4 regions of the Kitasatospora sp. NBC_00374 genome follow, and region 3 is predicted to be linked to each of the others. Evidence: riboswitches for the same ligand, from Rfam matches in the RefSeq annotation. Region 3 holds a riboswitch; each other region holds the start of a gene.
What was found. A riboswitch is a leader RNA that binds a small molecule or an ion and turns the genes downstream of it on or off. The one in region 3 is predicted to bind cyclic di-AMP.

Region 1: linked by a shared signal. The riboswitch ahead of OG871_RS21050 (M23 family metallopeptidase) and the one ahead of OG871_RS29405 (hypothetical protein) in region 3 are both predicted to bind cyclic di-AMP.
Region 2: linked by a shared signal. The riboswitch ahead of OG871_RS13760 (peptidoglycan DD-metalloendopeptidase family protein) and the one ahead of OG871_RS29405 (hypothetical protein) in region 3 are both predicted to bind cyclic di-AMP.
Region 4: linked by a shared signal. The riboswitch ahead of OG871_RS11705 (NlpC/P60 family protein) and the one ahead of OG871_RS29405 (hypothetical protein) in region 3 are both predicted to bind cyclic di-AMP.

What each region holds. Positions count from the first base shown of each region.
Region 1 is NZ_CP107964.1:4,666,249-4,669,988, forward strand. Features, by position in the region: gene OG871_RS21030 (TetR/AcrR family transcriptional regulator) at 1-303, opposite strand, end outside; gene OG871_RS21035 (alpha/beta fold hydrolase) at 303-1,118, opposite strand; gene OG871_RS21040 (4-oxalocrotonate tautomerase family protein) at 1,281-1,490, shown strand; gene OG871_RS21045 (YiaA/YiaB family inner membrane protein) at 1,522-1,812, opposite strand; cyclic di-AMP (ydaO/yuaA leader) riboswitch at 2,030-2,191, shown strand; gene OG871_RS21050 (M23 family metallopeptidase) at 2,203-3,123, shown strand; gene OG871_RS21055 (hypothetical protein) at 3,113-3,740, opposite strand, start outside.
Region 2 is NZ_CP107964.1:3,062,994-3,066,733, forward strand. Features, by position in the region: gene OG871_RS13755 (YDG/SRA domain-containing protein) at 1-511, shown strand, start outside; gene OG871_RS13760 (peptidoglycan DD-metalloendopeptidase family protein) at 710-1,693, opposite strand; cyclic di-AMP (ydaO/yuaA leader) riboswitch at 1,699-1,859, opposite strand; gene OG871_RS13765 (DUF6348 family protein) at 2,473-3,252, shown strand; gene OG871_RS13770 (hypothetical protein) at 3,355-3,549, opposite strand.
Region 3 is NZ_CP107964.1:6,588,410-6,592,149, reverse strand. Features, by position in the region: gene OG871_RS29410 (hypothetical protein) at 27-500, shown strand; gene OG871_RS29405 (hypothetical protein) at 531-1,733, opposite strand; cyclic di-AMP (ydaO/yuaA leader) riboswitch at 1,735-1,905, opposite strand; gene OG871_RS29400 (MerR family transcriptional regulator) at 2,053-2,913, opposite strand; gene OG871_RS29395 (hypothetical protein) at 3,069-3,398, shown strand; gene OG871_RS29390 (alpha/beta hydrolase) at 3,391-3,740, opposite strand, start outside.
Region 4 is NZ_CP107964.1:2,617,368-2,621,107, forward strand. Features, by position in the region: gene OG871_RS11700 (NlpC/P60 family protein) at 1-679, opposite strand, end outside; gene OG871_RS11705 (NlpC/P60 family protein) at 930-2,015, opposite strand; cyclic di-AMP (ydaO/yuaA leader) riboswitch at 2,026-2,213, opposite strand; gene OG871_RS11710 (NlpC/P60 family protein) at 2,602-3,630, opposite strand.

The sequences.
Region 1 (3,740 bases), 1.9 Mb from region 3:
GTACCGCTCGGGGTGCCGCACGGCGTACTCGACGTAGGCCGCCACCAGCGCCTCGACGGCCTCGTCGGTGCTGCGCCCGAGCACTGCGGCGGTCAGCCGGTCGGCCAGCTCCTCGGTGACCCGGACGGCTATCAGGCGGCGCAGCTCGGCCAGGCCGCCGGGGACGTGCTTGTAGAGGGAGGGGGTGGCGACCTTGGCGCGGGCGGCGACGGCGGCGAGGGTGAGGGCCTCGCCGCCCTGGTCGTCCAGCAGGGCCAGGGCGTGGTCCACGACGGCGGCGGGGGTGAGTCCGACCCGGGGCATCAGGCGACCTCGTCCAGGAAGGGGAGCAGGGCATCGGCGGTGGCCTGCGGGAATCCCGCCATCGGGTAGTGGCCGCCGCCGTCGATCATCACCTTACGGGCCTTCAGCGCGGCCGCCTGGCGGTCCGCCACCACCTCCGGCTTCGGGAAGTCGGGGTCCTTGCCGCCCATGATCACCAGGGCCGGGCAGCGCACCGCGGAGGACCAGCCGACCGGCGCGGAGTCGCCGGCGACGTACCCGCGGACGGCCGCCCTGCGCCCGGGCTCGCGCAGCATCGCGACCAGCCCGGCGCGGTACTGGTCGAAGTCGGCGGGCCGGGCGGTGGGGAAGTAGAGCCGCTGCGCCGCGCCCCACAGGGCCGGGAACCGCACCACGGCCGCGCCGAGGGTCTTGACCAGGGCCTTCTGGAAGGCGTTCGGCGGGAGGTTCTCGATGAAGGCGTCGATCAGCGCGATGCCGGCCACCCGCTCCGGCCGGTCGCCGGCCAGCCTGACCACCGTGGCCCCGGTGTAGGAGTTGCCGACCAGCACGGCCCGCTCGATGCCCAGGTGGTCGAGCAGGGCGAGCACGTCCTCGGCGATCGCGGCCGGGGAGTGGTCGGTGAAGCCGGTCGAGGACTCTCCCAGGCCGCGCAGGTCCATGGTGATCACCCGGTGGCCGGCGGCGGTCAGCAGCGGGACCAGCTGGCGGTAGGCGGTGCGCTTGTCGAGCATGCCGGGGAGCAGGACGACGGGGAGGCCGGCGCCGGTGGCCGAGTCGTCGAAGGCGATCCGGCCGCCGGGGACGTCGACGTACCGGGTGCTGGTGCTGGTCATTGCTGCCTCCTGAGCTCCTCGACGGGCGCTCGACCGGTTCGGCGAACCCCTGTAGCTCCAAAGCTAAGGCTAATAGCCTTAGCCGTCAAGGGGTGGCCGCTGCCCTGGGGTAGCGTGCGGCTGATCGCAGTGCCCGTGCCCGTTCGAGCGCCAGGAGGCGTCGTGCCCTTCATCAACGTCAAGCAGCTGTCCGGACGGAGCGACGAGCAGAACGCCGAGATCGTCCGGGCCCTGACCGAGGCCTACGCCACGGTCACCGGCGTGGACCCGGAGAAGATCTGGGTCGCGGTCGAGGAGGTCCCGGCCACCCACTGGTCGGCCGGCGGCGAGACCTTCGCCGCACGGAAGGCGAAGGCCGCCGAGGTCGGCTGAGCCGCGCTGCGGAGCGCGGCCGGGGCGGGAGTCAGGCCCCCTCGATCCGGAACGGGTCGTGTTCGGCCAGCAGCTTGTCCAGCCGGGCCTGGTCCACCCGGGTGGTCAGCTCGTCGGCCTCCTGCCGGTCGCGGATCACCTTGGCCAGGGTGAACGCCGAGGTGATCTCGTACAGCAGGCCGACGGCCAGGAAACCCCGCATCCAGGAGTCCACCGGGAGATAGGCGATCCCGGCGGCGAGGGCGGCGGTGGCGAGGGCGAAGGAGATGACGGCCTGGACGAAGTACGCGGCCGTGGTCCTGGACTGCATCTTTGTGCTCATGTCGAAAGGGTCTCCAAGTCCCTTTCCCGGCACATGAGTACGGATACTCAACCGGTCGGTAGCAGTCCGTCACGGGCGTCGGCCCGAAAGCGGGCGAACCGCCCCCGGGCGCCCGGCCGGGTCGCATTCTCTCCGCCGAGGCGCTTGGAATCATGGGGCGCATAGGATTAACTTTCGATAACGCAGCGCGGTACGAAACGCCGTACCCAGACGGCACCGTGCGCCATCGCTCAATCCGCGGGCACGCCTTCACCGGCGGGCCCGGGGAGCCGGGGAACCACGTTCCTTGGGGTGAATCGGCCAGGCCCAGGCCAGGCCGTAGGAGACCTTCCTGCTCCGAACCCGTCAGCTAACCCGGTCGGCGAGAGGGAAGGAAAGGAGCACGCCTCCGTGGCGTCGACGCACCCGCTCCAGGGCACGGCCGCAGGGATCCAGCTGCTCGACCACCCGGTCCCGGTGGGCCCGGTCCACCCGGTGGACCAGAACGCCGACCCGGCCCGGCACCGGATGCCCCGTCAGGCCAGGAGCAGCGGGCCACTGCTCGGCGTCACCGCGATGACCGCGGCCCTCAGCGCCACCGGCTTCGCCGCCGCGTCCTCCGCCCAGGCCGCCCCCGCGCCCACCCCCGCCCCCGCCGTCTTCGCCGCCGACTCCTTCGACCAGGACCAGGCACCGGCCGCCGCCCAGGCGCCCGCCGCCGACCCGGGCCTGGCCCTCGCCGCCCGGATCCAGCAGCAGGCCGACGGCCGGAGCAGCGCCGAGGAGACCGCCCGGCTCGCCGCCGCCCAGGAGGCCGAGGCCAAGCGCGCCGCCCAGCAGGTCCAGGTCCAGCCCTCGGTCCAGGTGCAGGCCCAGCCCTCGGTCCAGGCCCGGCCCCCGGTGCAAGCCCGGGAGCAGGCCGACCACGCCCCGCGGGTCGCGCTCGCCCCGCCGGTCGCCGACTACACCCTGAGCGCGCACTACGGGCAGTCCGACTCCTACTGGTCGCACCTGCACACCGGGCTCGACTTCGCCGCGCAGACCGGCGCCCCGGTCACCGCCGTCGCCGCCGGCACCGTCACCTCGGCCGGCTGGTCCGGCGCCTACGGCTACCGGGTCATCCAGACCCTGCCGGACGGCACCGAGGTCTGGTACTGCCACCTCTCCCGGATCGCCACCGCCGACGGCCCGGTCGCCCCCGGTACCGTGCTCGGCGCGGTCGGCGCCACCGGCAACGTCACCGGCCCGCACCTGCACCTGGAGGTCCGCCCCGACGGCGGCGCCCCCGTCGACCCGCTCGCCTGGATGCAGGCGCACGGCCTCAATCCGTAGGCTCCTGGACGGCCGACGCCTGGTCCGCCAGGTACGCCTCGATCTCGTCGTTGCCCGGCTCCGGCGCCAGGTCCGGGTACTCCTCGACCAGCAGCGCCGGCAGGCCGGGCACCGTCCACTCCCCGTACAGCCGCAGCGCCTCCACGGCCACCGTCGCCTCGAAGCCCTCGAAGTCCCCGGAGAGCTCCTCGGGCATCGGCCGGCCGAGCGCCGTCAGCTCGGCCAGGTTCCGGTAGCTGCGCTGCATCAGGCCCTGCTCCAGCAGCAGCCGCGCGCCGTCCGTCGCCATTCCGATCATCAGCAGCCGGGTCGGCCCCCAACCGCCGTCCCGTTCCTCCGCGTCCAGGCCCGGAACCGCCGCGAACGCCTCCAGGCGCTGCTGCTCCGGCAGCTCCCGGAAGGCGTCCAGCCAGGCACGCACCGCGTCCGGGTCGGCGGTGTCCACGCCGTCCGCCCACAGCAGCAGGGCGTACAGCCGGGGCCAGGTCACCAGGTCGGCCCGCCGCAGCAGCCCGCACAGCACCTCGCCCTGCCACTCGGCCTCCGCGCGCAGCCGCTCGTACCGCTTGGTGTTCAGCCGGCGTGCCGCCCGCTGGTGCTCGATCAGCAGCAGCACC
Region 2 (3,740 bases), 3.5 Mb from region 3:
CCGCGTGGAGTCGCACAGCATCAAGATGGGTGTTGACGGCTTCCGAATCTGCCAGTTCCGGATGGTCGCAGCCGAGGAGGCTGAGGTCGCCGAGGATGTGGTGCCGTTCCATGGCGACCTCCCCCATCAGCCGGCGCGCACCCGAACCTTCACGGTCCAGCGGTCCGTCCGCAACAGCGTGGTCATCCAGCAGGTGAAGCAGTGGCACGGCGGACAGTGCCAGCTCTGCGCCCTCACGCTGGAGATCCCGGGGGGATCCACCTACAGCGAAGGCGCTCACATTCAGGCCCTCGGCCGACCGCACCGTGGACCTGACGTCACTGAGAACGTGCTCTGCCTCTGTCCCAACTGCCACGTGCTCTTCGACAACGGAGCCCGCTACCTGACCGATGACCTCCGGGTCATCGACGGGCTGACGCATCAGGAGCTGGCCGCCCTGCGGACCCACCCACGGCACCGGATCGACGTGCGCTTCGTCCGGCAACATCGCGGGCGCTGGATATCGGGCTGACACCGAAGCCTCCCCCCTCGCCAGCACAAGCAAGGACGATCTCCAGCGCAGAAGTTGGCTCGCCCGCGGCCGACTTGGTCGCCACCATCGGTCAGATCGCACCGGGCCAGCGTCCAGACCTGGGCATGCCGGAGGCCCGGCCGGGGACGGGGTGTCCCGGGCCGGGCCTCCGGCGGGTACGGCTGGGTGGTCCGGGGATCAGACCTTGACGCCGTGGGCGGCCAGGTAGGCCACCGGGTCGATGTCGGAGCCGTAGGCCGGGCCGGTGCGGATCTCGAAGTGCAGGTGCGGGCCGGACACGTTGCCGGTGGCACCGGAGAGGCCGATCTGCTGGCCGGCGGTCACGGTCTGGCCGACCTGGACGCCGATCGAGGACAGGTGGGCGTACTGGGAGTACTTGCCGTCGGCGTGCTTGATGACGATCTCGTTGCCGTAGGCGCCACCGTTGCCGGCGGAGACCACGGTGCCGGCCGCGATGGCCTTCACCGAGGTGCCGGTGCCGACGACGAAGTCGACGCCGGTGTGGTAGCCGCTGGACCAGGCCGAGCCGGCCTGGTGGTACGGGGTGCCGATCGGGCCGCTGACCGGGGCGACGTAGCCCGAGGTGGCGGCGGGGGCCGAGGCGGCCGGGGCCGCGGGGGCCTGGGTCTTCGGCGCGGCCGGCTTGGCGGCGGCGGGCTTCGGGGCCTCGGGCTTGGCGGCAGCCGGCTTGGCGGTCTCGGCCTTGGGGGCCGGGGTGACCGGGGCGCGGTGCTCGGAGCGGGAGGCCTTCGAGGTGTCGGCCTGCGGGGCGGCCGGGGCAGCCTGGGCCGCGGCGTGGCCGGCGACGTTCAGCTTCTGGCCCGGGAAGATCAGGTTCGGGTTGTCGCCGACGACCTGACGGTTGTCCTGGTACAGCTTCTGCCAGCCGCCGTCGACGTGCTGGGCGTCGGCGATCTTGGACAGGCTGTCGCCGTGGACGACCTCGTAGCTGTGGTCGGCGGGGGTCTGGGCGGCGGCCGGGGCGGCCGGCGCGGCGGCCGGGGCCGGGGCGGAGACGGCGCCGTGGGCGTCGGCGGAGGTGCCGTGGGCCTGGGCGGCGGTCGCCGGGAGCGCGACGGCAGCGGTGACGACACCGGTGGCGACGGCAATTCGGGTCAGACGGGACAGACGGGGACGACGGTGCTTGCCCTTAGCGGACATTGAGCGGTTCCTCTCCGACGCCTACGAGGTGAGCTGTCGGGTTCGGACGGGAGATCGCCCGGCCGTGAAAAAGACACGGCTTCACCCCAAGCCGGCCCGGAGAATCCGGAACGGCACTTACCTTGGGTCCCCCGCTCCTGCCGTGCACGGATGGTGTGCGTCGGCCCCGGGCAGCGGCAGGACTCGGCGTTCCGCCCGGTGGCCCCGCCCGGCGTTTGCCGGGCAGGTCACGAAGCAAAACCCATGAAGCGTGTACGGAGCAAGTGACGGAGCGTAAGGAACGAAACGGACATAAGATCACTTGGGCCGAAAGTCACGCTCCGCTGTGACCTTGAGGCCGACCGCAGCCGATTCGCTCACTCCGGGAATGCGCACACGCACAGGGAGTGCCGAATTTCACGCCACGCGACGGCTATATCACCGTCAGGTGGTCGACGTGGAATCGAAGGTGACTCCCGTCACCCGTCCCGGTGCCCGCCGTCACGGATTTCACCACCGGTACGGCCCCCGGGCCGTCGCCCGTCGCCCCCGGAGGCCCGCTCCCCTCCCGCGCCTCCCGCGCCCCTCCCGCGCGCCCCTCTTGTGCCTCCCGCGCCCCCGCGCCTCCCGACCCCATCCGACCGGCCCGCCCGCCCCCGTACGGCGGCCGACGCGCCCGCTCCACGCGCCCCGGCGGTACCTGAGACGGCGCCAGTTGTCCGCTGGTTTCCCGCGACCGGGTGGCGGCCGATAGCCTCACACGCGTTCGAGTCCCCCACCGTTGAGCAAGGAGCCGGCCTGTGCGCCCGGAGCACCGACTGGACGTCATACAGCGCAGCGTGATCCGCGAAATGGCGCGCTTCGGACAGGGGTTCACGGTCGACGGCGAGCTGCTGCGAGGGCCGGGCACCACGGCCGTGGCGGTACGGGAGCACCCCGGTGACGGCGGGACGGGCCATGTCGACCTCGGCTATGTCCTGCATCTGGGCCGCGCCGACGGCCCGGTGGTCTGGGACTGCGCGGCCGGGCTCGGCCGGACCGAGGAGGAACAGCTCGACAACGCCGTCCGGATGTGGGCCACCACCACGGCCACCGCCGTGGTCGAACTGCTGGACCGCCGGGGCGAGTACGGCGACCACTACCGCTCGGCCGAACTGCCCGGCTGGCAGGCGGTGCAGGGTCCGGCCGCGGTGTTCGGCTTCGGGTCACGTCAGTTGGCGGACTGGCTCGCGGACCATCAGCCGCTGCCGGTGCTGGCGGACGCGCTGCGCCAGGAGTTGACCGGGCCGCAGGTGAACGGTGTGAAGCTGTTCCTCGGCGGCCGGGCGGGCGAGGACGTCGCCGAGGTCCGGGTGAACGGCGTCGTCTCCGACCGGGCCTCGGCCGCACTGCGCGCGCTGGACTGGCCGCGGGGTGAACGGCTCTGCTGGGCAAGGCTGTTCATCCTGCTGGTGGCCGAGTCCGCCGAGCAGCCGGCGGCGCGGGCGGGCGGCGGCGCCGAGCCCGCCGAGACAGCGGTCGTGAGCCGGCGCCCGAGGCTGCTCGACCGTTGGCGTCGCGCCAGACCGCAGCGCGGCTAGCCCGGGGCGGCCCGCCCGCCCGCCCCCGGTCCTGCGCGAGGGCAGGACAGAGCGCCGGACGGCGCACCGGCCGCCCGGCCCCGACCGACGGACCCGGCGTGGTCAGCCCGCGACGGAGGAGATCGTCGAGGCGAGCTGGGTGAGGAAGTCCTGGATCGGCTTGGCAGCCGTCGACTGGCTCACCATGAAGCCGAACAGCGCCGCGATGATCGCGTGGCTGGTCTTCAGCTGCTTGTTACGGATGAAGATGACAACGATGATGCCGAACAGCACCAGCGCGGAGACGGAGAAGGCCACCCGGATTCACTTCCTCATTTCGTGGCGGGGTGCGGGGTGGAACCGGACGGTCCCTGGCGGACGGGTCGTCCCGCCGCGACCGGAGCGCCACGAGGGCACCCGCAGCCGCCCGACGATAGCCGCCTGACGCACGATTCGCCCCCAATCCCCCGAGTCTCGACCAGCCCACCCGGACTCAGTGTGGTCGCTCG
Region 3 (3,740 bases):
AGAGTGCGAGCGGTGGGAGGTCCGACATGTCCGGGAGGGTGAGTCCGCGTACGGCGGCCGCGCTGGCGGCGGCGCTGCTGGGGGTCTGCGGCACACTCGGTGCGGCGCGGCCGTCCGACGCCGACCTGCAGGTGGTCCGGCTCGACCCGGACCCGGCGCCGCCCGGCGGCGCCACCACGCTGCACGCCTTCGTCGCCAACGCCGGGCCCGACCGGACGGCCTCGCCGTTCACCGTGCTGGTCGACCTGCCGGCCGGCTTCACCTTCGAGGGGCCCTTCTTCCCCGGCTCCTGCACGCCCGGGGCCGCCGGGCACCTGCTGCGCTGCGAGTTCCCCGCCGGGCTGGGCTCCGGGCGCAGCGCGACGGCACTGGCCCCCGTCCGGGTGGCACGAGAGGTGCCCCCCGGCACACGGGCCGAGGGGCACCTCGTGGTGGTCGGGGCCGACGACCGCCGTCCGGCGGACAACGGGACCTCGTTCACGCTGCGCGTGGCGGGCTGATCGGACGCTGCGTGTGGGGCGGGCCGACCGTCAGCGGTAGACCCGCACGTAGTCCGCGGCGAAGGTGATCGGCGCGGTGCCGGAGGGGGCCGGGTGGTACTGGCCGGCGCTCAGCGACAGGTTGAGGATCAGGTACGCGGACCAGGTGGTGCCGACCCCGGTGTTGTCCGAGAAGACCTTGGTGCCGTTGACGTACCAGTCGACGGAGTTGGCGCCGTAGTAGGTGCCGATGGTGACCCACTTGTCCTTCGCGACGGCGCCCGCGTCGGTGTAGTACTTCGAGCCGGACTTGACGTGGTTGGTCAGCTCCAGCAGGTTCGGGTTGTCCGGGTGGTACTCGAACGAGTCGATCTCCCCGTTGCCGTTCTTCCAGGTCCACAGGGCCGGCCAGGCGCCGGTGCCGGAGGGCAGCTTGACCCGGGTCTCGGCGTAGTCGCCGGTCTTCACCTGGAAGCCCTCGGCGGAGTACTCGGTGGTGAGCAGGCCGGTGTCCCAGGCCTGCTTGCCGTTCTCCAGCTTGTTGGCGCTGGGCCTGGCCGTGAAGTTCGCGCTGCCGCCGGAGACGCTCACGCCGCTCTTGCTCAGCCAGTCCAGCTTGTTGTCGTCCGGGTTGTGGTTGCCGTAGCGGTACGAGCTGCTCTTGTCGGTGGTCCAGCGCGATGCGGAGAGGCTGTCGAACTCGTCCGACCAGGTCAGCGACTTGCCCGCGACCGGGGCGCCGGTGCCGGGGGTCGGGGTCGGGGTCGGGGTCGGGGTCGGGGTGGGGGTGGGCGCCGGGGTGGGCGCCGGGGTGGGGGTGGGCGCCGGGGCCGGCGCGGGGGCGGTCGAGGCGCTGACCGTCAGCGTCTGCGAGGGCAGGTTGTGCCAGGCGTTGGCGGAGTCCTGCCAGAAGCCGAACTGGGTGTACGTGCCGGCCGGCAGGCTGCGGGCCGCGCTGGTGAAGGTGGTGCCGCTCGGGCAGATCTGCACGTTGGAGGCGTTGCCGGGGAAGTCCAGGTTGTGCCCGGCGGCGTCGCGGACGCCGACACCGAGCGTCTTGGCCGTGAAGCAGCCGGAGGAGTGCACCGCGAGGGTGGCCTTGGTGGCCGTGTTGGCCGCCATCGCGGTCGGCGAGAGGCGGTCCTGGGTCACCGTCGGGGCGGCGGCCTGCGCCTGGCCGACCAGCGGGACGCCGGCGAGCACGGTCGCTCCGGCGAGCAGGCCGAGGCGGGCAGGGGTCGGTGAAAGTCGCATGGAGGGTCCTCTGCGACGCCTGCGAGGTGAGCTGTCGGGTTCGGGCACGAGGCTGCCCGGCCGCCTGCGGAGCGGCTTCACCCCAAGCCGTGCACCCGGCTCCGGACGGAGCGAGGGCGCGACGACAACAAACCTGGTTCCCCCGCTCCTGTCCAGAAGGTGGTCGGGTGACCGCCGTCGGGTGGACAGGACTAGGCGTCCCGACCGCGGGTCTGCCCAGCCGGGCATCCCGTGCAGGCTAGGCAGATGGGTCGCATACCGACAATGAGACGTCCCTCACAGGTACCCCCGCCTCCGGCCCCGGCCCCGCCCCCCGGCGTCACCAGAACCGGGGCTGCCCCGGGATGCTCTCCAGGTCCGCGAGGACGAGCTCGCGGTCCTCGGGGGCGGCGATCTCCTCGGCGGCGGCCAGCGCCTGCCCGGTCCAGGCCCTGGCCTGCTCCGAGTCCCCCGCCACCGCCGCCGCCCGGGCAAGCGCCTCGTAGGCGAAGGCCAGGTCCCAGTCGCCGATCGCGTGGGCCCGGCAGATCTCCAGCCCGCGCCGGGCGTGGTGCAGCGCGGGCTCCGCCCGGCCGAGCACGGCGTACACCCGGGAGCACTGCCACTCGCCCCGGCTGAGGTTCACGGCCGTGCCCACCTCCCCCCAGTGGTGGCGCGAGGCGTGCGCCATGTGCACCATGCGGTCGTCGTCCTCGACCGAGCGGTCCTCCCGCTCCAGCAGCCGCCAGACCCCGTTGAACAGGTCCACCGCCAGCTGCCGCTCGTCCGCCGGGGCCGCGGCCCCCGCTACGTCCTCGCCCATGACCGTGTCGATCCCTTCCTCGATCAGATGATCCGTGCGGTGGACGGCGCCGCGCAGCCGGTCCAGCCGGGCCTGCAGCCGCCGCCGGTGGTCGGCCAGCACCCGGCGCACCAGCGCACCGCCGTCGCCGTCGCCCGCCGCCTCGGCGGCGGCCAGGCACTCCCGTACCCGGTCCAGCGGCAGGTCGACCGCCCGCAGCACCCGCACCAGCCGGGCCGCGGCCACCTGCTCGGCCCGGTAGTACCGGTAGCCGGTGTCCTGGTCGACCTCGGCCGGCCGCAGCAGCCCGATCCGGTCGTAGTGCCGCAGCGCCTTGGCGGTCAGGCCCGCGCGCCGGGCCATCGCGCCGATGGTGAGCAACCGTTCCGTTCCGTCCACGCCCCGAATCTAGGACCTTGCCCCGCGGGAAGCTCAAGGCCGACGAGCCGGACCGTTCGAAGCGGGCTCGGCCGGGCACCCGTCCGCTAGGTTGGAGGCAGCGGCCGGAGCCCCGGCCGTGGCCGCCGCCGACCGTTCAGAGGATCACCCCCGAGATGACCGCGCCCCTGCCTGGCTTCGCCGGACATACCTACCTGTTCGACGTCGACAACGGCGCCGCCTTCCGCAACTCCTACTCCGCCGACGGGACGCGGCTGCGCTGGGAGGGCCTCGGCGAGTCGGCCGGCCAGTGGGAGGACGTGAAGCTGCACGTCGCGGAGATCGGCCCGCAGCAGTACTTCGTCAGCTGGACGGAGCAGAGCGGCATCACGGTCAGCCATGTGATGGACCTGGACGCGCTCACCGTGCGGGTCTTCTGGACGTACGAGGGCGAGGGCGGCCGGGTCGGCGAGCTGCACACCGGCAAGCTCCAGCCGGTCAGCTGACCGCCAGCCGCGGCGAGAGCCACTCCAGCGCGGAGGGCAGCAGCCGGCTCCAGGTCTGGAAGTTGTGGCCGCCCTCGGGCACCGTCGCGGTGGCCAGCGCCATCGGGCCGCGCACCGCGGCGGCGAACGCCCGGGTGTCCCGCAGGTAGTCCCCGTCACCGCGTTCGGCCCCGGCCAGCAGCACGGCGATCGCGGGCGGCGGGAGATTGTTCAGCCGCCAGAGCAGATCCGCCTCGTCGCGGCGCCGTCGGCTGCCCCGGAAGAGGTCGCCGGTCGAGGCGTCCTCGGCGGCCCGGTAGTAGCCGGACATCGAGACCGCGCTGGGGAACACCTCGGGATGGC
Region 4 (3,740 bases), 4.0 Mb from region 3:
CGCGGGTGGCCCGCTGCTCGGCGGCCCTGGCGTCGTCGGCCACCATCCGGGCCCGCTCGACCGCGCCGAGGCTGCTCAGCAGCCGCTGGGCCTTGAGCAGCCGCTGGCGGACCTCCGACTTGCTCTCGGCCAGCGAGCGGCGCACCTCCTCCAGCTCGGCCAGCTTGGCGGTGGCCTCGTCGCGGCGCTGGTCCAGCCGGCGCTGGCGGTCCAGCACCTGGCGCAGGGTGTCGTTCTGCCGGGCCGTGGCCTGGTCGAGCGCGCGGGCCCGGGCCAGGTAGGCGGCGGGGTCGGAGTCCAGCATCAGCCGCACCCCCGGGTTCATCACGCCCGAGCGGTACTGGGCACCGGCCAGTGCGCCGAGGTCCTGGCGCAGCCGGTTGAGCTCCTCCTGGCCGCCCGCGATCTGGCTCTGCAGCGCGGCGGCCTCGGTCTGCAGGCGCCGCTGGCACTCCTGGGCCGCGTTGTATCGCTCCGAGGCCTGCTCGGCCTCGTCGTAGAGCTGGTCGACCTGGGCCTTGACGTCCTTCTTGGCGATCGGCTCGGCCGGCGGGCCGGGAAGGGCCTGGGCGCTGCCCGCGACCGTCACTCCCAGCGCCGTGGTGGCCGCGGCCGTGACGGCCAGTGCGCGGGCGAGCCGCCGGACGCCTGGCAGTTGGGGACGGCGGTGCACGGTCATGCTTCGGCGACTCCGTTCCTGCGGCCGGGCCACCGCCGCCGCCCGGGGGTGGGCGGCCGTCCGTGCGGAGGTCCGGGGGCAGACGTTAGCGAGTCATGGCGAGCTAGTCCAAACCCCTCCAGTAGCGAATATTTGACCACTAATCGGACAGCTGCCCCATCGCGCGGTCCCGCCGCAGGCCGGCGGCCACAACGCCACCGGCCCGGCCCTCACGGGGAGGGCCGGGCCGGTGGACGGAGGTGAGGCGAGGTCAGGGCCGCACGATCGCGTTGATCGACGCCATGGTGGCCGACTCGTAGCGGACCACGGCACCGGTGTGCGGCGCGTGGATGACCTGCCCGTTGCCGACGTACAGCGCGACGTGGCTGGCGTCGCTCTTGTAGATGATCAGGTCGCCCGGCTGGGCGTTGGCGATGTTGGTACCGACGTTGGTGCCGGCGCCCCGCTGGTCCTGCGAGGTCCGCGGCAGCGACACGCCGGCCTGCGCGTAGGCCCACTTCATGAGGCCGGAGCAGTCGAAGCTGCTCGGGCCGGCCGCACCGTAGGAGTACGGGCTGCCGAGCTTGGACTGGGCGGCCGCGATCGCGGCGGCGGCGTGCGTACCGGCCGGCACGTTGACGGCCACGTCGGTGCGGGCCGAGTCGCGGGAGGCCCGCTCGGTGCTCGGGGCGGCGGCGGTGGCCTTGGCCTTGGCCTCCGCGGCGGCCTTGGCCTCGGCGGCGGCGAGCTCGTCGCGCTCCTTCTGGGAGAGCGACTCCAGCAGGGCCGTCGCCTTGGCGATCTTGGCCTGGACCTCCTCCTTGTCGGCCTTGAGCCGCTTGGTGGTGGCGTCCAGCTCGGCGAGCTTCTGCTCGGCCTCGTGCTTCTGCTGGTCGAGCTTGCCCTGCTCGTCCTTGAAGGCCTTGAGCACGTCGGCCTGCGAGCTGCCGACCTGGTTCATCGCGCCGGCCTGGTTGAGGAAGGAGTCCGGGCTGGCCGAGAGCATCAGCTGCACGGTCTGCGGGATCCCGCCGGTGCGGTACTGCTCGGCGGCGATCTCACCCAGGCTGCCCTGAATGGTGCTCACCTGGGCCTGCTGCCGGGCGACCTGGTCCTGGATCTGGGAGACCTGCTTCTGCAGGTTCTGCTCCTTCTCGACCGCGGCGTTGAACTCCTCGGTCTTGACCTCGGCCTGCTCGTTGAGAGCGTCGACCTGAGCCTTGACCTGGTCCTTGGTCGGGGCCGGGTCGGCGTGCGCGCCGGACTGCGACGAGAGCGCCACGGCGGTGGCGGCAGCGGCGGTCAGAATCGAGACACGGGCCCGGCCGGCGGGCTTGGGACGACGATGGGACGCCACGAAGGCGGACTCCTTCTTCCTCACACCGCCTACCGGGTGAGCTGACGGGTTCGGGCCGGAAGACACGCCCTACAACGCCTCACCGACTGCCCGTCAGGCACGCGGACCACGTCCGCGCACCGCTCCGGCGGTCGACCTGGCGCCGATTCACCCCGAGGAACGTGGTTCCCCGGCTCCGATACGCAGCACCCCGACAGGGGCTTCCCCGTGGGCAGTCAGGCTGCCCAGCTGCTTCTCGGACTCGGCGGCGACCACCGTTGCCACCCGGCTGGGTGGACGACTGGGCGGCGGTCCGTGACCTGACCCTAGTAACCCATCCGTGATCCGTTCAAATCCTTGTCAGAAAAAAGGCGGAATCCTTGCCATGTTCGATTGGGATTACGACCGACAGTGACAGAACCCCTACCCAGGGCTGATAAATATTCAGCATATGGTCGCAAAATGAAACGCCCGGACGTGTCGGAGATCACAGCGGGATCTCGACCCGGTCCGGGCGTGTCATGGAGCGTCAGTTAGCCCTTGAACAGGGCAAATGTCCGAAATGGGACGGGGTGGACGGGGCGTCGGCCCGCGCCGGATACCTGCCTCAGACCCGGCGGATGGTCTTGATCGGCATGGCGTCGGCCTTCATCACCTTGACCACGTCACCGGTGCGCGGGGCGTGCACCACCAGGCCGTTGCCGATGTACATCGCCACGTGGTGCGCGTCGTTGTGGTAGATCACCAGGTCGCCGGGCTGGGCATTGGCGACGTTGGTACCGACGTTGGTGCCGACGGTCGCCTGGCTCTGCGAGGTACGCGGCAGCGAGACGCCGGCCTTCGCGTAGGCCCAGACCATCAGACCCGAGCAGTCGAAGGTGCTGGCGCCGGTGGCCCCCCAGACGTAGGCCGAACCGCGCTTGCTCATCGCGGCATCGACCGCGACGGCGGCATAGCCGCCGGGTGCGGGAAGGTTGGAGAGGTCGAAGCGGTCGTCGCTGCGCGAGGCCCGGTCGCCCATCACGGCGGCCCGGTCGGCCGCGCTGAGCTGGCTGAGCAGCTTCTGCGCGTCCTTGAGCTTGGACTGGACCTCGGTCTTGGCGTCGTTCAGCGCCTGGGTGCTGCGGTCCAGCTCGGCGAGGACGGCCGCGGCCTCCTGCTTCTGCTGGTCCAGCCGGCGCTGCTGGTCCTTCAGCGACTTCAGGGTGTCCGCCTGGGTGCTGGCGGCCTGCTCGAAGCTGGACGCCTGCGCCAGGTAGCCGTCCGGGTTGGTGGAGAGCATCAGCTGCATCGACGGGTCCATGCCGCCGGAGCGGTACTCCTGGCCGGCCACCGCGGCCAGCCCGGAGGCCAGCTCGGTCATCTGGCCCTGGCCGCGCGCGACCTGGTCCTGCAGCTGGTCGGCCTGCTTGCGCAGCTGGTCCGACCGCTCCTTGGCGCCGTTGTAGCGCTCGGCGGCCTGCTCCTGCTCCTCCAGCAGCTTGTCGACCTGCGCCTTGACCTCGTCCTTGTTCGGCTTGGCGGGCGCCGCGTGGGCGCTGACCTGGGCGGACAGGGCGACCGCGGTCGCTGCTGCAGCGGTCAGCACGGTCACCCGTGCGCGGCTCGGCTGCTTCGGACGGCGGTGGGAGGCCAAGGGGGTTGCTCCTTCTTCCTGCTGGACTCACTCGAATGAGCGAAAGTCCGGAATATAGGTTTGACGCCAGACCCTAGTGAAGATCATGCTCCGGCGCCACTCCCCTACCG